One region of the Streptomyces sp. NPDC005799 genome, then DNA from elsewhere that is predicted to be linked to it. Evidence: riboswitches for the same ligand, from Rfam matches in the RefSeq annotation. Region 1 holds a riboswitch; each other region holds the start of a gene.

The links. Region 1 has a riboswitch for cyclic di-AMP ahead of ABZ453_RS43130 (M23 family metallopeptidase). Riboswitches for the same ligand answer to the same signal wherever they lie in the genome.
Region 2: linked by a shared signal. The riboswitch ahead of ABZ453_RS16520 (transglycosylase family protein) and the one ahead of ABZ453_RS43130 (M23 family metallopeptidase) in region 1 are both predicted to bind cyclic di-AMP.
Region 3: linked by a shared signal. The riboswitch ahead of ABZ453_RS18770 (NlpC/P60 family protein) and the one ahead of ABZ453_RS43130 (M23 family metallopeptidase) in region 1 are both predicted to bind cyclic di-AMP.
Region 4: linked by a shared signal. The riboswitch ahead of ABZ453_RS03785 (NlpC/P60 family protein) and the one ahead of ABZ453_RS43130 (M23 family metallopeptidase) in region 1 are both predicted to bind cyclic di-AMP.

What each region holds. Positions count from the first base shown of each region.
Region 1 is NZ_JBEXXQ010000067.1:27,884-30,075, forward strand. Features, by position in the region: gene ABZ453_RS43125 (GntR family transcriptional regulator) at 1-377, opposite strand, end outside; gene ABZ453_RS43130 (M23 family metallopeptidase) at 566-1,339, opposite strand; cyclic di-AMP (ydaO/yuaA leader) riboswitch at 1,352-1,516, opposite strand; gene ABZ453_RS43135 (pitrilysin family protein) at 1,720-2,192, opposite strand, start outside.
Region 2 is NZ_JBEXXQ010000014.1:166,905-169,096, reverse strand. Features, by position in the region: gene eno (phosphopyruvate hydratase) at 1-160, opposite strand, end outside; gene ABZ453_RS16520 (transglycosylase family protein) at 477-1,154, opposite strand; cyclic di-AMP (ydaO/yuaA leader) riboswitch at 1,158-1,328, opposite strand; gene ABZ453_RS16515 (transglycosylase family protein) at 1,535-2,192, opposite strand, start outside.
Region 3 is NZ_JBEXXQ010000017.1:108,052-110,243, forward strand. Features, by position in the region: gene pcrA (DNA helicase PcrA) at 1-893, opposite strand, end outside; cyclic di-AMP (ydaO/yuaA leader) riboswitch at 1,134-1,305, shown strand; gene ABZ453_RS18770 (NlpC/P60 family protein) at 1,313-2,192, shown strand, end outside.
Region 4 is NZ_JBEXXQ010000003.1:23,849-26,040, forward strand. Features, by position in the region: gene ABZ453_RS03775 (LysR family substrate-binding domain-containing protein) at 1-2, opposite strand, end outside; gene ABZ453_RS03780 (DUF5997 family protein) at 61-465, shown strand; cyclic di-AMP (ydaO/yuaA leader) riboswitch at 658-823, shown strand; gene ABZ453_RS03785 (NlpC/P60 family protein) at 832-2,192, shown strand, end outside.

The DNA.
Region 1 (2,192 bases):
AGGGAGCGCAGATCCTCGCTGTTGCCCCTTCTGGCCCGCTCCTGGCCCAGTCTGACCAGGCCGCGCAGCACCTTCAGATGCGCCTCGGTGCGGCGCTGGGCGGCCCGGGAGGCGCCGAGCGGCTCCAGCAGCAGGCGCATCTCCAGCAGGTCGGAGGCCTCCTGCTCGGTCGGTTCCGCGACGCACGCGCCCGCGTGCCGCCGGGTGACGACGAAGCCCTCGGCCTCCAGGGTGCGCAGGGCCTCGCGGACGGGGACGCGCGAGACGCCGTAGCGGCGGGCGAGGAGTTCCTCGGTGAGGCGGCTGCCGCGCTCGTAGACACCCGCGACGATGTCGTCCCGGATGGCCGTGCACACCGAGTGCGCCGGAATACGCATGTCCGACCTCCGCCTTAATCCCCGTGAAACGTCGACCATGGACGTGTGTCCAGTGACTCTATTGCAAAGGGCGGGAATTTCCGACGGCGGACCGGAATCCATGGATATTTTTTGGACAGCGGGACGACTGAAACGCGGAAAGCCCCGGCTCGGGGAGCCGGGGCTTCGCGGGATCTCGCGATCCTCCGTCAGACGTTCACGCCGTGCGAGCGGAGGTAGGCGACGGGGTCGATGTCGGAGCCGTACTCCGGCGTCGTACGGGCCTCGAAGTGCAGGTGCGGCCCGGTGGTGTTGCCGGTCGAGCCGGAGAGGCCGATCTGCTGGCCGGTGACGACCTTCTGGCCGACGGAGACACCGATGGACGACAGGTGGCCGTACTGGGTGTACGTGCCGTCGTTCATCTTGATCACGATCTGGTTGCCGTACGCACCGCCCCAGCCGGTCTGCACGACCGTGCCGTAGCCGACGGCGTGCACGGTGGTGCCGGTCGCGGCGTGGAAGTCGATGCCGGTGTGACTGCCCGAGGACCACAGGGAACTGCTGGCCTTGTAGCCCGTGGAGACGTACGAGTTCGAGATCGGGGCGACGAAGGTGTTGAGGCGCTTGCGCTCGGCCTCGCGGGCGGCGCGCTCCTTGGCCTCGCGGGCCTTCTTCGCCTCCGCCTCGGCCTTCTTGCGCGCGGCCTCCTCGGCCGCCTTCTTGCGGGCGGCCATCTCGGCGGCCTGCTTCTGCGCGTCGGCCTGCGCGTCGATCTTGGCGGCGATCGAGTCGCCGATGGTGATGACGGGGGTGAGACCGGTCTGCTCGACGGCGCCGGCCGCGTTGTCGGCGGCGAGCGCGGGGGCCGCGAGGGCACCGATGACACCGGTGGTGGCGAGGGCCGCGACGCCGGCGGCCTGGGCGGTGGAGCGCTTGATCCGGCTGGGACGACGGTGCTTCCCGGTGGCGCACATGAACGCCATGTACAGGCTGTTCCTTTCCTTCCCTCTCGCCTACCGGGTTAGCTGACGGGTTCGGAGCAGGAAGGTCTCCTACGGACACCCTCGCTACGCGCGTGGGCGTCCGATTCACCCCAGGGACTGCGATGGGTCCCCGGCTCCCCTGGCTCGCGCCGTACGGGGACTCGGCGATGACTGTCCGGTGCCGCGGGTGCGGCGCACTGCCTGACGGACAGCCCGGACGACGCTAAGCGGGGCCACTTTCAATTCCCAAACGGATCAGGGTGTTTGTAGCGCATCCCACAGAGCAAACGGCCCACTCTCCTTCATTCTTCCTTCAATTCGGACATAAGAGGGCCCTGGTGACGCTTCCGTCACCAGGGCCCCGCCACGCCCGTGTGCCGCTACTCGGCGGACACCACGGTCACTTCACCGATGTTCAAAGCCTCTACGGGCCCCTTGATCTGCGCCGCGTCCCCGACCAGGACGGTCACCAACCGGTCGACGGGGAAGGCGTTCACGACCGCCGCGGTGGCCTCCACGGTGCCGGTCGCGGCGAGCTGCTGGTACAGCGTCGCCTGGTAGTCGTCCGGCAGGTGCTGTTCGACCTGGTCGGCCAGCGTGCCTGCCACGGCCGCCGCCGTCTCGTACTTCAGCGGCGCCACCCCGACGAGGTTCTGCACGGCGACGTCACGCTCGGCGTCCGTGAGGCCGCCCTCGGCGAGCGTGCGCAGCACCTTCCAGAGGTCGTCGAGCGCCGGGCCGGTGTTCGGGGTGTCGACGGAGCCGCTGATGGCGAGCATCGACGCGCCCGTGCCGTCCGGGGCGGAGCGCAGGACCTGGCCGAAGGCCCGCACTCCGTAGGTGTAGCCCTTCT
Region 2 (2,192 bases), on a different contig from region 1:
GGAGCTCGATGGCCTCGAAGGCACCCGTGGAGGCGCCGGACGGGACGGCGGCACGACCCGTGCTGCCGTCGTCGAGGCCGACCTCGACCTCGACCGTGGGGTTGCCTCGGGAGTCCAGGATTTCCCGGGCTACGACGACGTCGATGGACGGCACGAGCATCTCCTTCTTCCATGTGACGCGGCTGTGAAGCGCCGCGGTGGCTCTGCGAGACGAGCCTAACCGCCCAAGGCCGATCGGCCACGCCGCCGACCATCTCTTGGGCAGAACCGAGAGTAAATTGTTTCTGAACGGAACAAAGAGGGTGGGGCGCTCCCGCGTGAAAACGGCGCGAGCATCCGCGCATGAAAAAGCCCCGCCCCGGTGCGTACGGGGGAACACGCACCGGAGCGGGGAGCCCGTGGGGACGGGGAGGGGGAGGCCCTCACGCGTCCTCCGCACTGGGGGACACGGCTGTCAGGGCCCTGTGGTTCAGCTATTACTTCAGGTGCAGCTGCTGACCCGGGTAGATCAGGTTGGCGTCGGCGATGATGTCCTTGTTCAGCTCGAACAGCTTCTTCCAGCCGCCCTTGACGCCGTGCTTGGCGGCGATGGAGCTGAGGGTGTCACCCTTGACGACCTTGTACTCGCCGTCACCCTTCTTGACCTTCTTGCCGGTCGGGGTGGTGACGGTCTTCTGGCTCTTGTGGGTCTTGGCGGCCGGACGCTCGGAGGAGCGGGAGGCGGCCTGCGACTCGGTCGAGCGGTTCGTGGTGCCGCTGGAGGCGCTCGCGCCGTTGTACGCGGCGCTGGACAGGCCCTTGCCGCAGACCGGCCAGGCGCCCTTGCCCTGGGAGGCGAGGACCTTCTCGGCGACGGCTATCTGCTGCGCCTTGCCGGCCTGGTTGGCCTGCGGGGCGTAGGCGGTGCCGCCGTACGCGGCCCAGGTGGAGGCGGAGAACTGCAGGCCGCCGTAGTAACCGTTGCCGGTGTTGATGGACCAGTTGCCGCCCGACTCGCACTGGGCGACCGCGTCCCACTGGGAGGCGGTGGCGGCGGAGGCGTTGCCGGCCGCCATCAGCGGAGCGGCGATGGCGACACCGGTGACACCGGCGAGCGCGGCGGCACGGGTGGCCTTGGACGGACGACGGTGCTTGCCCTTGCCGGAAAACAGCATGGTTGATCCCCTCACCGACGCCTGCGAGGTGAGCTGTCGGGTTCGGGCCGGTTGAGTTGCCCGGCCGCGTCCTCGCTTCCACGAGACGCGGCTCCACCCCAAGCCGCCACCGTCAACTGCCCGGTGGGGCACTTACCTTGGGTCCCCCGCTCCTGCCTACGGCGCTGTCAAGCGACGACTGTTCCCGTACGGCCACTGGCAGGATTCGGCGTTGCGGCCGTCGGGGCTCGGATTGCCGAGCGGTGAAGACCGTAGACACGGAATCGGCGGAATTTCAAAGACGATCAGGGCTTCTGAGACTCATCCCACACTTTCGCCAAACCGGACATTCAGTGCGAAGTGTGACGTGAACTCCCGTCTTTTTCCGCCCCGTTCGCCCCTTATTCAACCGGAAGTTCGAGCGTCTGACCGGCGGAGACATGGTTCGGGTCGGCACCGATGGCCTGCTTGTTCGCGCCGTAGAGCGCGCGCCATCCGCCGTCCAGGCCAAGGCTGTCGGCGATGGAGCCGAGGGTGTCACCGGCGCGCACGGTGTACGTGCCGCCCTTGGCGCTCTCGGTGACGGCCCCCTCGGCGCTCGCGCCGCGGTGCCGTCCGGTGCCCGTGGCGGAGGCGACGGCGCCGGTGTCGACGAGGCTCCAAGAGCCCACCGCCTGCCGCTCATTGTCCGAGTCGCGGCTTTTCGACCGACCTGTCGACGGGCTGTCGGCCGTCCGTGAATCCGAGGGAGACGCGGAAGGTGAGGCCGAGTTGTCCGATTTGCTGGACTTGCCCGCCGATGCGGAGGGAGAGCCGGTGGAGGCGGAGGGCGACGGCGAGCCGTCCGTCGAGGAGGAGTCACCCACCGAGTCGCCCGAGGAGTTGGACAGGCCGGTGGAGCCGGACCCGCCCGAGGCGTCGGACGAACCGGACGAACCGGACGAACCGCCGGACACGCCGGTGTCGATGTCCACCGAGGCCGAGTCCTTGGTCAGCCCGGAGGTCAGTCCACAGGTATGGAAGGCGCCGACGCCCTCGGCGTCGAGGATCTTCTCGGCG
Region 3 (2,192 bases), on a different contig from region 1:
CGCACGAGCGCGTACTGGGCGTGGTTGGTGTCCTGGTACTCGTCGACCAGGACGTGCCGGAAACGGCGGCGGTAGTGCTCGGCGACGTCCGGGAAGGCGCGGAGCAGGTTGACCGTCGTCATGATCAGGTCGTCGAAGTCGAGGGCGTTCGCCTCGCGCAGCCGTGACTGGTAGAGGGCGTAGGCCTGGGCGAGGGTCTTCTCGAAGCCGTCGGTTGCCTGGGCGGCGAAGTCCTCCTCGTCGATCAGCTCGTTCTTCAGGTTGGAGATCTTGGCGCTGAAGGACTTCGGCGGGTAGCGCTTGGGGTCGAGGTCCAGGTCGCGGCAGACCAGGGCCATCAGGCGCTTGGAGTCGGCGGCGTCGTAGATCGAGAAGGAGGAGGTGAAGCCGAGCTTCTTGCTCTCCCTGCGCAGGATGCGCACGCACGCGCTGTGGAAGGTCATCACCCACATCGCGTTCGCGCGCGGGCCGACGAGCTGCTCGACCCGCTCCTTCATCTCACCGGCGGCCTTGTTGGTGAAGGTGATCGCCAGGACCTGGCCCGGGTGCACGTTCCGCTCGGCCAGGAGGTAGGCGATGCGGTGGGTGAGGACACGGGTCTTGCCGGAGCCGGCGCCGGCCACGATGAGCAGGGGGGCGCCATGGTGCACGACGGCCGCGCGCTGGTTCTCGTTCAGCCCGTCCAGCAGTGCCGCCGGGTCGATCGCCGGACGGGGGGCGCCGTCGCGGTAGTAGGCGTCCCGGTCCGGCGGCACGTCGAACTTCCCGCCGAACAGGTCGTCCGGAACGGGCTCCGGTGCCTGATCGTCCTCGGGCGGCGGCGGGGGTTCCTCCGCGTGCCCGCGAGGGGCCTGGAGGTCCGCCAGGAAGCTGTCGTCAAAGAGGCTGCTCATCGCTCTCCGAGTCTAGGGCGCCCCACTGACAGCCCGCCGCCGCCCTGAGAACATCGCCCGATCCGATACCCCGCACACGCTCCGTGGCGCGCCATCACCGCACGTGGCCGGGCGGGCGGGGCCGGTCGAAGGTCACGGAAATGTATCGGACAAATCGAACATCAACCTTCACACGGGCCACACGAGTTGGCTACCGTTCGGACGGGCCGTACGACCCCCACCGGCGAACCTCGCCGGGCCGTGCGGCCTCCGCCGAGTCCGGGGCGCCGCCGCGCAGCCGGAGCCGGGGACCCACGAGGACCTTGGGGTGAATCGGCCGACCCCCTTCCGGGGCCCCGGCCGTAGGGCAACCCTTCCGAACCACCCGCCCGAACCCGACAGCTAACCCGGTAGGCGGACGATGGAAGGAGTCGCCGGTCTTGGCGTCGCACCGCAAGACGCGTCCCGCCGTTACGCGCGTAGCAGGCATACGCACCCCCGCTCTCGCCACGGCCGCTCTCACCTCCGTGGCCCTGCTCTCCCAGTCGGCCAACGCCGCCCCCTCGGCCGACGGCGGCCCGAGCCTCGAGGAAGTCGAGAAGAAGGTCGACGACCTGTACCGCCAGGCGGAGTCGGCCACCGAGAAGTACAACGCGGCCACGGAGAAGACGACCAAGCAGCGCAGACGGGTCGACTCCCTGCTCAACGACGTCGCCAAGCGCGCCCAGAAGCTCAACGAGGAGCGCGACCGGCTCGGTTCCTTCGCCGCCGCCCAGTACCGGACGGGTGCCGCCGCGCCCGACACGGCGACCTTCCTGCTCGCCGACTCCCCGCAGGACTACTTCGACCAGACGCAGCTGATGGGCCGGCTGACCGCCCGCCAGAAGAGCGAGGTCGACGACTACTTCACCGAGCAGTCCGCGACGATGCGGAAGCGCGAGGAGGCCTCCCGGAGCCTTGAGACGCTCAGCACGTCGCAGAACGATCTGCAGACCGCCAAGGCCACGGTGCAGAAGAAGCTCTCCGACGCGCGCGAGCTGCTGTCGAAGCTGACGGCCGAGGAGAAGGCGCGGCTCGCGGCGATCGAGGAGAAGCAGCAGCAGGAGGCCGCGCGCAAGGCCGCGGAGCTGGCACAGCAGCAGGCGGCGGCGCGCAAGGCCCAGGAGGAGACCGCGTCCCAGGACGGCACCTCCCCCTCGGACACCGGCACGACGGACACCACGGACTCCTCCTACGCCGCCAAGGCCGCGAAGGCGCTCGCGTTCGCCCGCGCGCAGATAGGCAAGCCGTACGTCTGGGGCGCCACCGGTCCCGGCTCCT
Region 4 (2,192 bases), on a different contig from region 1:
ACCTGGCCAGGTTACCGGCCGTGGTCGAGGGCCCCGTACCCGGTCGATACCCTGGACCCCATGAAGTCGCACCAGACCGCCCAGACGATGAAGCCCGCGACCGCGGCGAAGAAGCTGGGTGTGTACCTCGAGGCCACCCCCGCCGAGTTCCGTGAGGGTGTCGTCTCGCGCGCCCAGCTCGACCAGCTCCAGGCCGAGCCGCCCGAGTGGCTGCGCGAGCTGCGGGCCAAGGGGCCGCATCCCCGTCCGGTGGTCGCGGCGAAGCTGGGTGTCTCCATCGCGGGGCTGGCGCGCGGCGGGGTGACCGAGCCGCTGACCACCGAGCAGATCGAGGCGCTGAAGCAGGAGCAGCCGGAGTGGCTGGTGAAGGAGCGGGCCACGCAGGCGGAGGTCCGCAAGGAGACGGCGCGGATCAAGAAGCGCGACGCCGAGCGGGCGGTCCGGGAAGACGGTCCGCGGTCCTGAGGCGCCCGCCGTCGCGACGGTCGGTCACGCTCCCGATCCGCTGTGTGCACGGAACCGGCATCTGACGGCTCGTCACGACGAAGGTCACAAAAGCGTATCGGACATTCTGCCCTTCAACCTTCACACCAGCCGCACAAGTTGGCTAGCGTGGGTCCAGGCCACTCGAGTTCCTCCGGCGAACCCCGTCGGGACGCGTGGCCTCCGCCGAGTCCGGTGTCGAACCGGAGCCGGGGACCCAACCGAATCATGGGGTGAATCGGCCCAACCGCCCGCACGGGCAAGGGTCGTAGGGCATGCCTTCCGGATACGACCGCCCGAACCCGACAGCTAACTCGGTAGGCGGAGTACGGAAGGAGTACGGCTCCCATGGCGCCGGATCGACCATCGCGCACGGGCGGCTCCGGCCTCCCCGGGATGCGCAGCTCCACCCTCGCCGCGGCGGCCCTCACCTCGGTGGCCATGCTCTCGCAGAGCGCCGACGCCGTGCCCCTCGCCGGGGAGGACGCCCCCAGTCGGGAGGCCGTCCGGGACCGGGTGAGCAGCCTCTACGACCGGGCCGAGTCCGACACCGGCCAGTGGAACTTCACCCGGCCGACGGTGACCGGCTCGCGAGGACGCGGCGCACCGGCGGGCGGCGGCAGGCGCTCGGACCCCGATCTGGACAACGTGACCCGGCAGTGGTTCGACGCGGCGCGCGCTTCGCTGGGGCCGACGATCCCGGCGATCCTGCCGGCCGACCGCATGCCCGCCCAGCGCACCTCCTCCCCCCGCCCGGCCCCGTCGCTGCCCGCGCGCTCCCCGGAGGCACGGACCGGCTTCGAGCTGGAGGCACCCGGCCGGCCCGTGGCCGAGCTGCCGGCGGGCGGACCGCTCCGTCCGGTCGCCGAGCTGACCGCGGGTGGCGGCACGGCCGCGCTGCCCGCCGTACCGGCGCAGCGGCAGGAGTCCGCCATGGCGGCGGGCGCGACGGGCGGCGAGCCGCGGCAGGCGTCGCTGCGCACGTCCAAGGAGCAGAGCCAGCGCAAGATCGCCGCGGCGAGTGAGCTGCTGTACCGGTACACGGCCCGGCAGACGTCCCTACCCCAGGCGGCGGTCATGTCGCCGACGCCCATGCCGGAGCAGACGGCCGTGATGCCCTCGCCGGCCATGACACCGCAGTCGACCGTCATGTCGCCGACGGCCACGGGGCCACAGGCGACCCTCATGTCCCCGGCGGCCACGACATCCCAGACGGGCGTCATGCCCTCGATGACCATGGCACCGCAGGCCGCCATGCCCTCGATGACCATGGCCGCACCGCAGTCGGCGCTCGCGACTCCTGCGCCGCAGGCGGCTCCGGCGCCCTGGTCGGATCAGGCGAGCCGTGCGACGGAGGAGGCCTGGCGGCTGCAGCAGCCGTCCGTGCTCGACACGGGCGTGCCGGCCAGCGAACCGTGGAGCCTGCAGCAGCCGGCCGTCCCCGACGTGGGTCCGTCCATCACCGACACGGGGGCGCAGCAGCAGCTGACCGCCCTGGACACCGGCACGCAGTGGAGCTTCCAGCAGCCCACCGTCGAGGCGGTCCCGCAGCAGCCGTCCGTCATGGACACCGGTGCGTGGAGCCTGCCCGCCGCGGTCGACTCGAGCCTGCCCGTGTCGGACCAGTGGCGTCGGCTCCAGGAGCCGTCGGTCCTCGACACCGGGGTGCCCGAGGCGCCCGCCGAGCCGCCGGTCGGCACCAAGGCGGA